One region of the Streptomyces sp. NPDC028928 genome, then DNA from elsewhere that is predicted to be linked to it. Evidence: riboswitches for the same ligand, from Rfam matches in the RefSeq annotation. Region 1 holds a riboswitch; the other holds the start of a gene.

Region 1 (7,130 bases):
ATCACCCAGCAGTACGTGAAGAACTACTACCTGGCCCAGGAGCAGACGGTCACCCGCAAGGCCAAGGAGTTCTTCATCTCGATCAAGCTCGACCAGAACAAGTCCAAGGACGAGATCCTGGAGGGCTACCTCAACACCAGCTACTTCGGCCGCAACGCCTACGGCATCCAGGCCGCCGCCCAGGCCTACTACGGCAGGGACGCCGCCGACCTCGACCCGGCCCGCGCCGCCTACCTCGCCGCGCTCGTCAACGCGCCGAGCGAGTACGACGTCGTAGCGCACCCGGAGAACAAGAAGGCGGCCGTCGCCCGCTGGAACTACGTGCTGAACGGCATGGTCACCAAGGGCTGGCTCAGCGAGTCCAAGCGCGCCGGCATGAAGTTCCCGATGCCGAAGGAGCAGACGATCTCCACCGGCATGTCCGGCCAGCGCGGCTACCTCGTGGAGGCGGTCAAGCAGTACCTCACCACGAACAACATCATCGACGCCGACCACCTCGCGCTCGGCGGCTACCGCATCACCACCACCATCCAGAAGAACCGGCAGGACGCCTTCGTCAAGGCCGTCGACGACCAGCTGATGTCCAAGCTGGACAAGAAGAACCGCAAGGCCGACAGCTACGTCCGGGCCGGCGGCGCCTCCGTCGACCCCAAGACGGGCAAGGTCGTCGCGATGTACGGCGGCATCGACTACGTGAAGCAGTACACCAACGGCGCCACCCGCGGTGACTTCCAGGTCGGCTCGACCTTCAAGCCGTTCGTGTTCACCTCCGCCGTGCAGAACGGGTCCACCACCCAGGACGGCCGGACCATCACCCCGAACACCGTCTACGACGGCACCAACCAGCGCCCCGTCCAGGGCTGGAGCGGCGGCGCCTACGCCCCCGAGAACGAGGACCAGCGGTCGTACGGCCCGATCACCGTCCGCAAGGCCACCGACCTGTCGGTGAACTCGGTGTACGCCCAGATGGCCGTCGACGTCGGCCCCGCCAAGGTCAAGCAGACCGCGATCGACCTCGGCGTCCCCTCCGACACCCCGGACCTCCAGCCGTACCCGTCGATCGCCCTCGGCACCGCCACCGCCAGCGTCCTGGACATGGCGGAGGCCTACGCCACACTCGCCAACCACGGCAAGCACGGCACGTACACGCTGGTCGAGAAGATCACCAAGGAGGGCAGGGAGGAGATCGAGCTGCCCGACGAGCCGGTCAAGCAGGCCGTCAGCCGGGAGGCCGCCGACACCACCACCTCCGTCCTGCAGAGCGTGGTCCAGAGCGGCACCGCCACGGCCGCGCAGGCCGCGGGCCGTCCGGCGGCCGGCAAGACCGGCACCGCGGAGAGCGACACCGCCGCCTGGTTCGCCGGCTACACCCCCGACCTGGCCACGGTGGTCTCCGTCATGGGCCAGGACCCGGTGACGGCCAAGCACCAGCCGCTGTACGGGGCGCTCGGCCAGGCCCGCATGAACGGTGGCGGCCCGCCCACCCAGATCTGGGCGCAGTACACGCGCAACGCGCTGAAGGGCAAGCCGGTCAGCGAGTTCGACCTCCAGCTGGAGCAGGGCGCCGACGTGGTCCAGGAGCCGCCCGCCACCAGCAGCGCCCAGCCGGGCACCGACGGCGGCACGGACGACGGTGGCGCGACCGCCACTCCGACCGACGGCGGCGCGACCGCCACCCCGACCGACGGCGGCACCACCGGCACCCCGGCCGACGGGGGTGCCACCGGCACTCCGACCGACGGCGGCGCCACCACGGACGGGGGCGCCACGACCACCGGCGGCGGTACCACCACGGACGGAGGCACCACCACGGGCGGCGGGACCACGGGCGGCGACGCCGCCGGCGGCGGGGCGGCGACCGGTGGCGGTACGACCACGGACGGAGGCGGCGGAACCACCGGCACCGACACGGGTTCCGGAGGATTCCCCGGCACCTGACACGCCGGTGTCAGTGGCCGCCGGTCGCCTTCAGCCCCACGACGGCGACCAGCAGCAGACACACGAAGAAGATCCGGGCGGCGGTGACCGGCTCACCCAGCACCACCATGCCGAGCACCGCCGCACCGGCCGCGCCGATGCCCACCCACACGCCGTACGCCGTACCGATGGGCAGGGACTTCGCGGCGCACGACAGCAGGACCATGCTGGCGACGATGCCGGCGCCGGTGAACAGGCTCGGGACGAGACGGGTGAAACCCTCGCTGTACTTCATCCCGATCGACCAGCCGACCTCCAGCAGACCGGCGACGACGAGCAGAACCCAGGCCATGACGGCACCTCCGAGACACGGTGACTCTTCTTCGGGGTGCGTCGTCTTTGCCTTCGACCCGGTACGGCGCGTCTCGTCGGGTTCCTCCCGAACATAACAAAGGCATGCGGAAGAGGGCCGGTGACGATGGTCACCGGCCCTCTCGCAGTGCGTTCTACAGGTACAGCCCCGTGGAGTCCTCCGACCCCTCGAACCGGTCCGCGGCGACGGCGTGCAGGTCGCGCTCGCGCATCAGCACGTACGCCACGCCCCGCACCTCGACCTCCGCCCGGTCCTCCGGGTCGAACAGGACGCGGTCGCCGGGCTCCACCGTCCGGACGTTCTGACCGACCGCGACGACCTCGGCCCAGGCCAGCCGCCGCCCGACCGCCGCGGTGGCGGGAATCAGAATGCCGCCCCCCGACCGCCGCTCGCCCTCACCGGTCTCCTGCCGCACGAGAACCCGGTCGTGCAGCATCCGGATGGGGAGCTTGTCGTGGTGGGGAGTGCTGTGCTGGTTTCTGTTGGCGCTCACGCCTTGAACCTACCTGCCCCGATCAGTCCCTGCGCCGCCGGGCCCCGAGGGCCAGCAGCCCCACGACCCCGACGACGACGAGGGCGACGGGCACGACCCGCTCCAGGCGAGGCGCCCCCTCGTCATCCACGAACCGCGCCCGTACATCGCTCACGACGCGGTTGACCTGCACGTACGCCCGCCCGACCGTGTGATCGACATTCGCGATCACCTTGGCCTTGGCGTCCCCGACGATGGTCTTCGGATGCACGCGCACCCCGATCTCGTCGAGCGTCTCGGCCAGCACTTCACGGCGGCGCCTGATGTCCGCCTCGATCTGCGCCGGGGTTCTGGTGTCCGACGTGTCCGCCACCGTACGGCCTCCGAAGTCTGCCGAAGTCTGCTGATGCTGGTTGATGGTGTTCTCGAACAGTCTGTCAGCTCGCGGCCGGACCGCACCGCAAGGCCCCCCGGTTACGCTAGTCCGATGAGCGAGCGACTCCAGCCCGGGGACGTGGCCCCCGCCTTCACCCTCCCCGACGCCGACGGCAACGAGGTGTCCCTGTCGGACCACAAGGGCCGCAAGGTCATCGTCTACTTCTACCCGGCCGCCCTGACCCCCGGCTGCACCAAGCAGGCCTGCGACTTCACCGACAACCTTCAGGTCCTTGCCTCCGCCGGCTACGACGTCATCGGCATCTCGCCGGACAAGCCGGAGAAGCTCGCGAAGTTCCGCGAGAAGGAGTCCCTGAAGGTCACCCTGCTGGCCGACCCCGACAAGCGGGTCCTGGAGGCGTACGGCGCCTTCGGCGAGAAGAAGCTCTACGGCAAGACGGTCGTCGGCGTCATCCGCTCCACGGTGGTCGTGGACGAGGACGGCAAGGTGGAACGCGCCCTGTACAACGTCAAGGCCACCGGTCACGTGGCGAAGATCCTCAAGGACCTCGGCATCTGAGCCACCTCTGCAGCGACGGCCCGCCCCGGCTTCTTCCCGGTGCGGGCCGCTCTCCGTTTCCGGACGGCACTGCCGATAACCGGTTCGTTTCAGGTGGGCGATGACGGCCGAGGGGTCGTCGTCCGCTCTCGCTGGAGAGCCGAGGGGGGCGTACGGAGAAAGGCGCAGCCCCGTACACTGAGCGAGGCAAAACGGCCTGTAAATAAAAAGTCCGTTTTGGGGCGGCCGTGGCGAAATAGGCGATACGCGCGGGTTTTAGGTGCCCGTGGGAGAAATCCCGTGTGGGTTCGAGTCCCACCGGCCGCACACGTGAGGGGACGTCCATCCGGACGGCCCCTCGGTTGCTCTCAGCCCAACAATTCCCGCACCACCGGCACCAGCGCCCGGAACGCCTTCCCCCGGTGGCTGATCGCGTTCTTCTCCTCGGGGCTCAGCTCGGCGCACGTCCGCGTCTCGCCCTCCGGCTGGAGGATCGGGTCGTAGCCGAAGCCGTTGGTGCCGGCGGGGGCGTGCCGCAGGACCCCCCTCAGCTGCCCCTCGACCACCCGTTCCGTGCCGTCCGGCAAGGCGAGGGCCGCCGCGCAGGCGAAGTGGGCGCCGCGGTGTTCGTCGGCGATGTCGGAGAGCTGGGCCAGCAGCAGCTCCAGGTTGGCCTGGTCGTCGCCGTGCCGGCCGGCCCAGCGGGCGGAGAAGATGCCGGGGGCGCCGTTCAGGACGTCCACGCAGAGGCCGGAGTCGTCGGCGACCGCGGGCAGACCGGTGGCCTGGGCGAGGGCGTGCGCCTTGAGCAGGGCGTTCTCGGCGAAGGTGACGCCGGTCTCCTTGACGTCGGGGACGTCCGGGAAGGCGTCCGCGCCGACGAGTTCGTGGGGGAGTCCGGCTTCGGCCAGGATGGCCCTCAGCTCGGTGATCTTTCCGGCGTTGCGGGTGGCGAGGATCAAGCGGGTCATGCCCGCCAGTATTCCCCGCCCGCCCGCTCCCGCCGTTCGCCGCCCCGGCTACAGCTCCGCCTGGCCCGCGCCCTTCAGCGTGCGCAGGTCGAAGACCTCGGCCATGGTGCGGTAGCCCAGGTCGCTGGGGTGCAGATGGTCGCCGGAGTCGTACTCGGGGCGCAGCCGCCGCGGGTCGTACGGGTCCCGGAGGGCCTTGTCGAAGTCGACGACGGCGTCGTAGACCCCGCCGGCCCGGATCTCGGCGTTGACCTGCTGCCGTACGGCCTCCCGGGCGGGGGTGTAGCCGCGGTGGCCCTGGAAGGGCATCAGGGTGGCGCCGACGACCTTCAGGCCGCGGGCGTGGGCCTGGCGGACCAGTGTGCGCAGCCCGGTGACGATGCGGTCGGGGTCGGCGAGCTTGCGGTTGCGCAGGATGTCGTTGACGCCGAGGTCGATGACGACGACCTTGACGCCGGTGCGGGAGAGCGCGTCGCGGCCGAAGCGGCCGAGGCCGCTCTGGTTCTCGGCGGGCCGGCCGAGGCCGTCGGCGAGGACCTGGTTGCCGCTGATGCCCTCGTTGACGACGCTGTAGCGAGGCAGTTGTTGCCCCTCCTCCAGTGCGCCGCGCAGCCGCCCGGAGAGGACGTCGGGCCAGCGGCGGTTGGCGCCGGTGGTGGAGGTGATGCCGTCGGTTATGGAGTCGCCGAACGCGACGACGGTGCCGGCGGCTTCGTTGCTGAGCACGTCAAGGGCGGTCAGGTACCGCCAGTACGGGGTCTGTCCGGTGTAGGGGGTGCCGGTCGTGTCCTCGGTGCGGTCGCCGTCGGCGACGTACGACACCTGCCGGGCGTGCGGGTGGTAGGTGACCGGACCGGACGGGGTGGGGGAGTAGGTCGTGACCAGCACGTCGGCGCCGTGCGGGACGGTGACGCGCACGGCGTCGCTGACGGCCTGTCCGCCGGCGGGTATGACGACGCCGGTGCTGCCGTTGAAGGTGAGCCGCCGCATCGTTTCCGCATCGGCCGCCGCGGTGCCGTCGCCGGTGGCGAGGGCGAGCGAGGCGTGCGTGATGGTGAGGGCCGACTGGCCGTAGAGATTGGACAGCGTGACGCGGGCACCCGTACCACCGACGCTGGTGTGCACCACGTTGCGGACCGAGCGGTCCGCGAGGCCCGCCGTCTCGGTGCCGGGCTCGCCGCCGACGGGGGCGGTGGCCCAGGCGCCGACCCAGGCGCCGGTGGAGGCGGGGGCGGCGTGGGAGTCGCGGTGCGGGCGGCCGGCCGCGAGGGTGCCGCGGGGGGTGCCGTCGTCGGCGGCCACGGTGACGTATATGCCGGCGGACAGTGCGATGACCAGGGCGACCAGCGCACCGAGCACCGCATAACCATGACGCTTGGCCACTCTTGTGTTGTTCTCCTCGGGAGATGGGAGCCCGAGGCTCCGATCTTGCTGAGCCCATGATGCGTCATGGGCCGGAGGGGTCTGACAGGACCCTGCCACTACCCCCCTCCAGACAGACGCCGGGAACTCCCGTTCCGTTCCGGGAGTCGGTCAGGAAGGGACAATTGTGTGCGGGATCACCGAACGGGTGGAGCTGATGGAACCTACCGAGACGGGAACACCGGGGCGGGTCGCGTCACCGGAGCGGGTCGCGTCGTACAAGTCGATGACGGCGTTCACCCCGGCCGACGAGGAGCGCCGGCGCGGGGTACGGCGGATGAAGCTCACGGCGACGGGCATGCTGCTGTTCGTCGCGGTGGTCTACGTGCTGGCGAAGGCGGCCGGCGGCGCGGGCGCCGGGCCGTGGACGGACTATGTCGCGGCGGCGGCCGAGGCCGGCATGGTCGGCGCGCTCGCCGACTGGTTCGCGGTCACGGCCCTCTTCCGGCACCCGCTGGGGCTGCCCATCCCGCACACCGCGATCATCCCCACCAAGAAGGACCAGCTGGGCATCTCGCTCGGCGAGTTCGTCGGGGAGAACTTCCTCTCCGAGGACGTCGTACGGCAGCGGCTGCGCGCGGTCGGTATCGGCAGCCGGCTCGGCGTCTGGCTGGCGGAGCCCGAGCACGCGGACCGGGTGACGGCGGAGCTGGCGACCGCGCTGCGGGGTGCCCTGACCGTCCTGCGGGACTCCGATGTGCAGGCGGTCGTCGGCGAGGCGATCACCCGGAGGGCCAACGCGCAGGAGATCGCGCCGGGCCTCGGCAAGACACTGGAGAAGATCGTCGCCGACGGCGGGCACCGGCGGGTGGTGGACCTGGTGGTGTCCCGGGCGCACGACTGGCTGGTGCTGCACCGGGACGACGTGATGGTGGCCGTGGAGGGCGGCGCGCCCGGCTGGACCCCGCGGTTCGTGGACCGGAAGGTCGGCGAGCGGGTCTACAAGGAGCTGCTGCGGTTCGTCACCGAGACGCGGGACATGCCCTCGCACCCGGCCCGCGGCGCGCTGGACCGCTTCCTCACCGACTTCGCCTCCGACCT
Region 2 (7,130 bases), on a different contig from region 1:
GATCACGTTGTGTCCGCTGGAATCGACCGCCGAGTAGATGAGCGCGTACTGGCCCCGCCCAGGGTCCCAGAACGCCTCCGGAGCCCAGGCGTGGGTGTTCAGGCCGTGCACCTTCAGCCGGTGGTAGCCGGTGAAGGTCCGCAGGTCGGGGGAGTTCCACACGTGCACGTACTGGCTGACGTAGCTCCAGTCCGTGCCCTTCAGGTCGGTGGCCAGGACGACGAACGTGCCGTCCTGCTTGCGCAGGATGAACGGGTCCCGCAGGCCGAGCGCGCCCTCGGTGGGGGTGACGACGGGCTTGTTCTGGTTCAGCGGCATCCAGTTGAGCGAGTCCGTGCTGACGGCCAGGTGGAGGCCGTAGTCGGTGCCGGTGCCGTTCGGTGACTCGGTGAAGTAGGCCATGGCGTACGCCGTGCCGGCGGCGTGGGCGGTTCCTGCGCCGGCACCCAGCGCGCCGGTGACGGCGAGGGGAGTGGCGGCGGCCATGCCGAGGAAGGCGCGGCGGGAGAGGTGGGGACCTGGGGTCATGCGTGCTCCAGGGGGCGTCGAAGTGGTCGATATGTCGAACGGGGTTCGGTTCTCCGGTCGGACGGTAGGGCTGTGGTCATGGCCGCGTCAATCACTCGGCCGGTGATGGCCGGGGCAGTACCCGTACCGGTGGGCGCGGTCAGTACCCGTACCGGCTCTTCAGTTGGCGTCAGAAGTCACGCAGCATCCAGGTGTCGAACTCGGTGATCCGGGTGGCGCTGCCGCCACAGCGACTGGTCGTAGTGCCGGGCCGTACCGCTCGGGCACTTCGAGTAGTCGCCGTCCTGGTGGAAGAAACGGCCGCAGTCGGGGGCGCACTGCGGGGCGCCGGCGCCGTCGAGGACTCCGGCGTAGACGTCGACGGAGTCGTCGGTCCACTGGAGCGTGGCGCGGTCCCTGACCGCCCAGCCGACGATGTTGACCGGCACGATGGTGTACGGCCAGGCGTTGTACCCCCTGCCGTTCACCACCATCGCCGCCATCCACGTGCCGAACTGCTTCTTCAGCGCGGCGTGGATCCGGTCGCGGAGGGCGGCGCTCACGGGCGCGTCGGACTCCCGGCGGACGCAGACGCCATGGCCCTCAGCGCAGCCGCCCTGCCGCACCGTCGTCGGACTCTTCCCCCGTCCCACGCGCGCCGTGGACGAGGACGATCCCGAATACGTCCCCGACGCCCCACCGCCCTGGCCACGTGTCGTCACCATCGGCTGAGAACCCGGCTCGCACACGCAGCGGAGTCGTCATGCGAAGGGCCAGAGGATGAAGAGAGGACAGGCGCGCCGGCCGGGCCGGTCGCCGATTTCCTCGATCGCCACCCGGATCTCGCGCAGGTGGCCGGCGGTCATCTCGAGGGGTGGTTCGTCGGGCTGGTAGGTGGTGCGGATCGGATAGTCCACCCCTGGCTGCCCGGTCATCTCGATGTGGCAGCCGAGCACATGGGTGACCGGTCGACGGTCGCAGAAAGCGATCAGGCGGTCGATCGTCCGGGCGAAGGCATGCCAGTCCTCGATGTAGAGCCGACCTGGATAGACCGTGTCACCGGTGAGCAGGAAGCCGGTCCAGGGGTCGTAGAACGTGACGGATGCCTCGTGGTGGCCCGGGGTGGCCAGACACTCCAGTACACGCCCGCCCAGGTCGACCCGCGCCACGGCTCGGGGGTCCGCGTGGAAGCCGAAATGCTTCCAGGCCGTGGACAGATCGGCGCCGACCACCGTGGTGTCGGGGCGGTCGGCGAACTGGCCGTCTCCCGCGATGTGGTCACCGTGCGGATGGGTGTGGAGCACCAGCAGGTGGTACCGCTCCCGGGGGTGGCGGGCGAGCCAGCCGGCGATCAGCTCGTCGACCACCCGGCGCAGCGGGAAGAACCGGGCGGATGCGGTGGCGCCGGTGTCGATCAGCACCGCCTGGGCGTTTCCGAACAGCAGAAACATGAACGGCGCCTCATAGTTGACCGCCTTGTTCTGCCGCAGGATGAACGTGTGCTCGTCGTACGGATGAACCTGGATGTCCGGATCGGTGTTGTGCTTGGCCGAAGGCGAGCCGTGAATCCACCGGACACCCAGCGGACGAGGCGGAAGAGGCGCCGACGTGAAATCGATCAGGTGTGCGCCCGCGTCCATGACGTCTCCTTCGAGTGCGTCGTCTTGGCGGGCCGGGTACGGCGCACATCTCGTCCGGGGCAAGCACCTACGAGCTGCCACGGCGAAATTACCACGACCGGACAACAGGACCGGGTGGCGGAGGACCGCCCCTGCCACCTGACACGCAACCGACATCCCAACGCATGCGTCGCAGGACACATGGAACGTGCATGGCTCTTCTCCCTCATCCCCCTGACGATCGGCGTGGTCTTCCTTGCGTTCGGTGTGCATGGTCTCCGCCGCGCCGGCGCGCTGCGCCGCACAGGCGTCGATACCGAGGCCCGGATCGTCCGGCACGAGGTCAGCCGGGGCGACGAGGGCGGCACGTTCTACCACCCGGTCGCGGCCTGGACGGCCCGAGACGGAACCGCGTGCGAGTACCCGTCCAGGTTCGGCCGCGGAACCCTGGGAAACACGTTCGCCGTCGGGGCGCGCGTCACGGTCCGGTACGACCCGAAAGCCCCACACCGGTTCGCGATCGAGGGCTGGGACATGAAGGCCGTCGACCTGCTGTTCACGGTGCTGGGATCGGTGTTGGCCATAGGCGCGGTGACGGTACTGCTCGTCCGGCTGCTCACACCACGGATGTAGACCAGTGGTCTGATGCGCCCCTGGTTTGCATGCGGTGGGCGGATGCGGCACGGCTGCTGTGAATGACAGCGTCGCACCCATGCGTACCAATTCTGGCGTACCCCACCGACGTTCGGCCGCGGGTACAGCTGACCGTCCGGTGGTCGGACCCTCGACCACTCCGTTGCCCCCGCACGAGGCTTGGACGCGCCGTCACCTGCTGGGAGCCGCGCTGGCGGCCGGCGCTGCCGTGCCGCTCGGCCTCGCCGGGGCTGCCCGGGCGGCAGCCTCGCAAGCGCCCGCCCCCGCGCAGCTCACGCTGCCCGCGCCGACCGGGCCGTACCCGGTGGGCACGGTGGCGCTGCACCTTGTCGACACCGCCCGCCCGGATCCCGTGGCCGGCCCCGGGCGCCATCGGGAGCTGATGGCGAGTGTCTGGTACCCCGCCCGGGACGTCCGGCGGTACCCGCTCGCACCGTGGATGTCCGCCGGCGCGCTGCGGGGGCTGCTCGCGTCCGCGGGATTTCCCGTCGACGCCGTACAGGCGCCGCTGACGTCCGGCCACCAGAGCGCCCCGGTGCGACGGAGCGGCCGGGAACTGCCCGTCGTCGTCTTCTCGCACGGCGCGCACAGCCACCGCGCCGATCACACCGTCATGGTGCAGGAACTCGCCAGCCACGGCTATGCGGTGGTGACGGCGGACCACACCTACGACGCTTTCACCGAGTTCCCCGACGGGCGGGTCCGCACGCCGCTCATGGACCCGCAGCACGCGATGGGCCCGGCGGACTTCGCCGCAGACATCCGATTCATCCTCGACTGTGTCGAGGACCTGGCCGCCGGGCGCAATCCCGATGCCGACGGCCGGCCCCTGCCGACGGGCCTGACGGGCGCGGTCGACCCGCGGCGCGTCGGCATGTCCGGCTGGTCGAAGGGCGGCACGGCGACCGCTCGCCTCATGCTCGACGATCCGCGGGTCCGGGCCGGGCTGAGCCTCGACGGACCGATGCTGCCGGTCGTCACCGGCGACCTGGACCGGCCGTTCATGATGATGACGGCCGCATTCACGCGGGCCGAGGAGCCCAGCGTCGCCGAGTTCTGGACGCGCCTGCGCGGATGGCGGCTGAACATCCAGGCCGAGGGCGCTGTCCATGCGTCCTACGGCGACAATCAGGTGCTGATCCCGCAGCTGGCGGCGGCGGTGGGCATGAGCGATGAGGAACTGCGCGGCTGGATCGGCACCCTCGCCCCCGCCCGGGCGGTACGTATCCAGCAGGCGTACCCGCTCGCGTTCTTCGACCTGCACCTGCGGCACCGACGCGGCCATCTGCTCGACGGCCCGTCCCGGGCGTTCCCGGAGGTGACGTTCCTGCCCTGAGACGCGACGGCGCCGGTTGCCGGCGAGGCGGGCGAGTCCGGCGCCGTACGCGTGGGACGGCGGTCCGTTCCAGAAGCGGTCGGCGTTCGGGCTGCCGGATCGTCGCAGTGGGTGGAGGTGATGTGCTGCGCGGCCTCGACCCCACCCGCACCGGCCCCCGGCGAGTCCCTCTACGCATGACAACGCCGACGGGCCGGGCCGCCTCGAGGCCCTCCCCGTTCGCCGAAGCGCGGCGTGACTTCAGTACGTGCGGAGGGTTGTGAACTCGGCACGAACATGCTCGGCATGCGCCTCGCGACCGGCCGCGTCACAATGAAAAGACATGAACGTTTGCCTGTCCTGCGCAGGGGCTCGACGCTTCTCGGAGGCAGCCGGCATGGAAAGCTTCGACGCCGTGGTGATCGGCTCGGGTTTCGGCGGCTCGGTCATGACGGCACGACTGGCGCAAGCACAGATGCGTGTCTGCGTCCTGGAACGGGGCAGGGCCTACGCGCCGGGCACATTTCCCCGCGGGCCGCACGCGACCGCGTCCAACTTCTGGGCCCCGGACCACGGGCTGCACGGCATGTTCGACGTGTGGAGCTTCTCGGAACTCGACGCCGTCGTCTGCAGCGGACTCGGTGGCGGTTCGCTGATCTACGCCAACGTCCTGCTGCGCAAACCCGAGAACTGGTTTCCCCAGGACGACACCCTGGCGGGATCCGGCGAGTACTGGCCGATCAGTTACAAGGAGCTGGTCTCGCACTACGAGGCCGTCGAGAAGACGATGGGCGTGCAGAGGTACCCCACCGACCACGAGCCCTACCGGAGCACGCCGAAGACCCTGGCGATGCAGGACGCGGCGCAGCGGCTGGGCCTGGAATGGGACCTGCCTCACCTGGCCGTGACCTTCGGTAATCCGGAAGAGAAGCCGGTACCCGGAGTGCCCATCGCAGGCGGCGACAAGAATCGGTACGGAGTTCCGCGCTACACATGCCGGCTCGTCGGCGAGTGCGATATCGGGTGCAATTTCGGCAGTAAGAACACCCTGGACCTCACATACCTCAGCACCGCCGAGAAGGAGCACGGGGCCGTGCTCCGCACCGGTTGCGAGGTGAAGTCCTTCACGCCCACGTCCGACGGGTTCCTGATCTCGTATCTCGACCGCCGGCTGGACCGGGCGGAAGGGGAAGAGGGCATGGCCGTGCCGCGCGTCGTACGGGCACACCGGCTGATTCTCGCGGCCGGGGCGCTCGGCACGCCCTATCTGCTCCTGCGGAACCGGAGCCAGCTCCCGGACCTCGGTCCCGCACTGGGAACCCACTTCTCCGGCAACGGCGATTTCCTCGGATTCGTCTTCAAGGCCCGGGAACGACACGGTGGCCAGGAGACGCCCCGCCTGCTGCATCCCAGTTTCGGTCCGGTCATCACCAGCGCGATGCGCTCGCCGGACCAGCTCGACGGCGGTACCGGACGCGGATTCTTCATCGAGGACGCCGGATACCCGGACTTCATCAACTGGTTGGTGGAACAGAACGCTTTCACCGCCTCCAGGCACGTCCTGCGCTTCCTGCTGCGCAGAGGCTGGTCCCAACTCACCCACAGCCCCAAGAGCGAGGTCGGACGCCAGTTGTCCGACGCCATGAGCAAGGGGCTGTTCACGGCCACGTCGCTCCCGCTCCTCGGCATGGGGCGGGACGTGCCGACCGGCCGGATGCGGCTGCGGGACGGATACCTGGATCTGGACTGGGACACCGCCGCCTCGGACGCCTATTTCCACCGGATGAACGGGACCATGCGGGAACTGTCCTCGGCGTTGGGCGGTTGCTACGCCGCGGACCCCCTGTCGTATCTCAACCGGCTCATCACCGTGCACCCGCTCGGTGGGGCTCCGATGGGCCGTAACCGGCAGGAAGGCGTGGTCGATTCCTACGGCCGGGTGTACGGCTGCCCGGGCTTGTCGATCGTCGACGGGTCGATCATGCCCGGCCCGGTCGGTGCCAATCCCTCGCTCACCATCGCGGCCCTCGCCGACCGTGCGGCCGACGCCGCCATCGACGATTTCGACGCGGGGAAGCGACGACCCCAGGCAAGGCGGTGACGGACGGATGACGGACGGCCATGGCACCGGTGACACCCGCCGGGCGCTGATCCTCGCCGGTGGCGGGGTCAAGGTCGCTTTCCAGGCAGGTGTGCTCCAGGTCTGGCTCGACGAGGCGGGCCTGCGGTTCGACCACGCGGACGGTGCGAGTGGCGGCACGTTCAACCTGGCCATGTACTGCCAGGGCATGAGCGGGCGTCAGATCGCCGACAACTGGCGGGAGATACGCCCCTTGAAGGGAGTCACTCCCAACTGGCGGCAGTACCTGAAGGGCCCGTACGGCTCTTCGCTGTTCACGCTCGACGGTTACCGGCGGAACGTCTTCAGCCGCTGGGGGCTCGACTGGGAGAAGATCCGGGCGACCGACCGGGTCGCCACCTTCAACCTCTACGATTTCTCCCGCAACGAGCTGGAGGTGCTGACCGCCGACCAGATGGATGAGGACCTGCTCGTCGCCGCCGTGTCGCTGCCGATGTGGTTCCCGCCGGTCACCGTCGACGGCAGGGTCTACATCGACCCCGTCTACGTCACCGACGCGAACATCGGTGAGGCGATCCGCCGGGGCTGCGAGGAGCTGTGGATCATCTGGACGGTCAGCCGGCGGGGTCGCTGGCACGACGGTTTCGTGGCGCACTACTTCCAGATCATCGAGACCGCGGCCAACAGCCGGTTGCAGGAGTGGCAGCGGCGGATCGACGCCAACAACGCCGCGATCCGCGAGGGTGGCCGGGGCGAGTTCGGCCGCCCGATCAGCGTCCGGATGCTGCAGTGCGAGGTCCCTCTCAACTATCTGATCAACTTCAGCCGGGACCGCTTCCGGCAGGCCGTGGAACTCGGGGTGCACAAGGCCCGCGCCTGGTGCGAGGAACAACGGATACCGCTGTCCGCCCCGCTGCCCTGCCCGGCCGCCGACGGCAGCCGCCTGCGGTTCAGC

The links. A riboswitch is a leader RNA that binds a small molecule or an ion and turns the genes downstream of it on or off. The one in region 1 is predicted to bind guanidine.
Region 2: another riboswitch for guanidine. It lies ahead of ACZ4U1_RS18440 (MBL fold metallo-hydrolase); the one in region 1 lies ahead of ACZ4U1_RS06485 (DMT family transporter).

The regions. Positions count from the first base shown of each region.
Region 1 covers NZ_JBVHVI010000002.1:143,105-150,234, forward strand. The annotation lists gene ACZ4U1_RS06480 (transglycosylase domain-containing protein) at 1-1,938, shown strand, start outside; gene ACZ4U1_RS06485 (DMT family transporter) at 1,949-2,269, opposite strand; guanidine-III (ykkC-III) riboswitch at 2,305-2,377, opposite strand; gene ACZ4U1_RS06490 (GroES family chaperonin) at 2,424-2,783, opposite strand; gene ACZ4U1_RS06495 (DUF3618 domain-containing protein) at 2,806-3,135, opposite strand; gene bcp (thioredoxin-dependent thiol peroxidase) at 3,250-3,717, shown strand; tRNA gene ACZ4U1_RS06505 (tRNA-Leu) at 3,939-4,023, shown strand; gene rdgB (RdgB/HAM1 family non-canonical purine NTP pyrophosphatase) at 4,065-4,667, opposite strand; gene ACZ4U1_RS06515 (SGNH/GDSL hydrolase family protein) at 4,716-6,050, opposite strand; gene ACZ4U1_RS06520 (DUF445 domain-containing protein) at 6,316-7,130, shown strand, end outside.
Region 2 covers NZ_JBVHVI010000007.1:124,084-131,213, forward strand. The annotation lists gene ACZ4U1_RS18425 (glycoside hydrolase family 43 protein) at 1-528, opposite strand, end outside; partial or broken gene ACZ4U1_RS18430 (hypothetical protein) at 753-1,097, opposite strand; partial or broken gene ACZ4U1_RS18435 (DUF2201 family putative metallopeptidase) at 1,096-1,239, shown strand; gene ACZ4U1_RS18440 (MBL fold metallo-hydrolase) at 1,269-2,147, opposite strand; guanidine-III (ykkC-III) riboswitch at 2,161-2,228, opposite strand; gene ACZ4U1_RS18445 (DUF3592 domain-containing protein) at 2,328-2,759, shown strand; gene ACZ4U1_RS18450 (alpha/beta hydrolase family protein) at 2,923-4,116, shown strand; gene ACZ4U1_RS18455 (GMC oxidoreductase) at 4,493-6,196, shown strand; gene ACZ4U1_RS18460 (patatin-like phospholipase family protein) at 6,204-7,130, shown strand, end outside.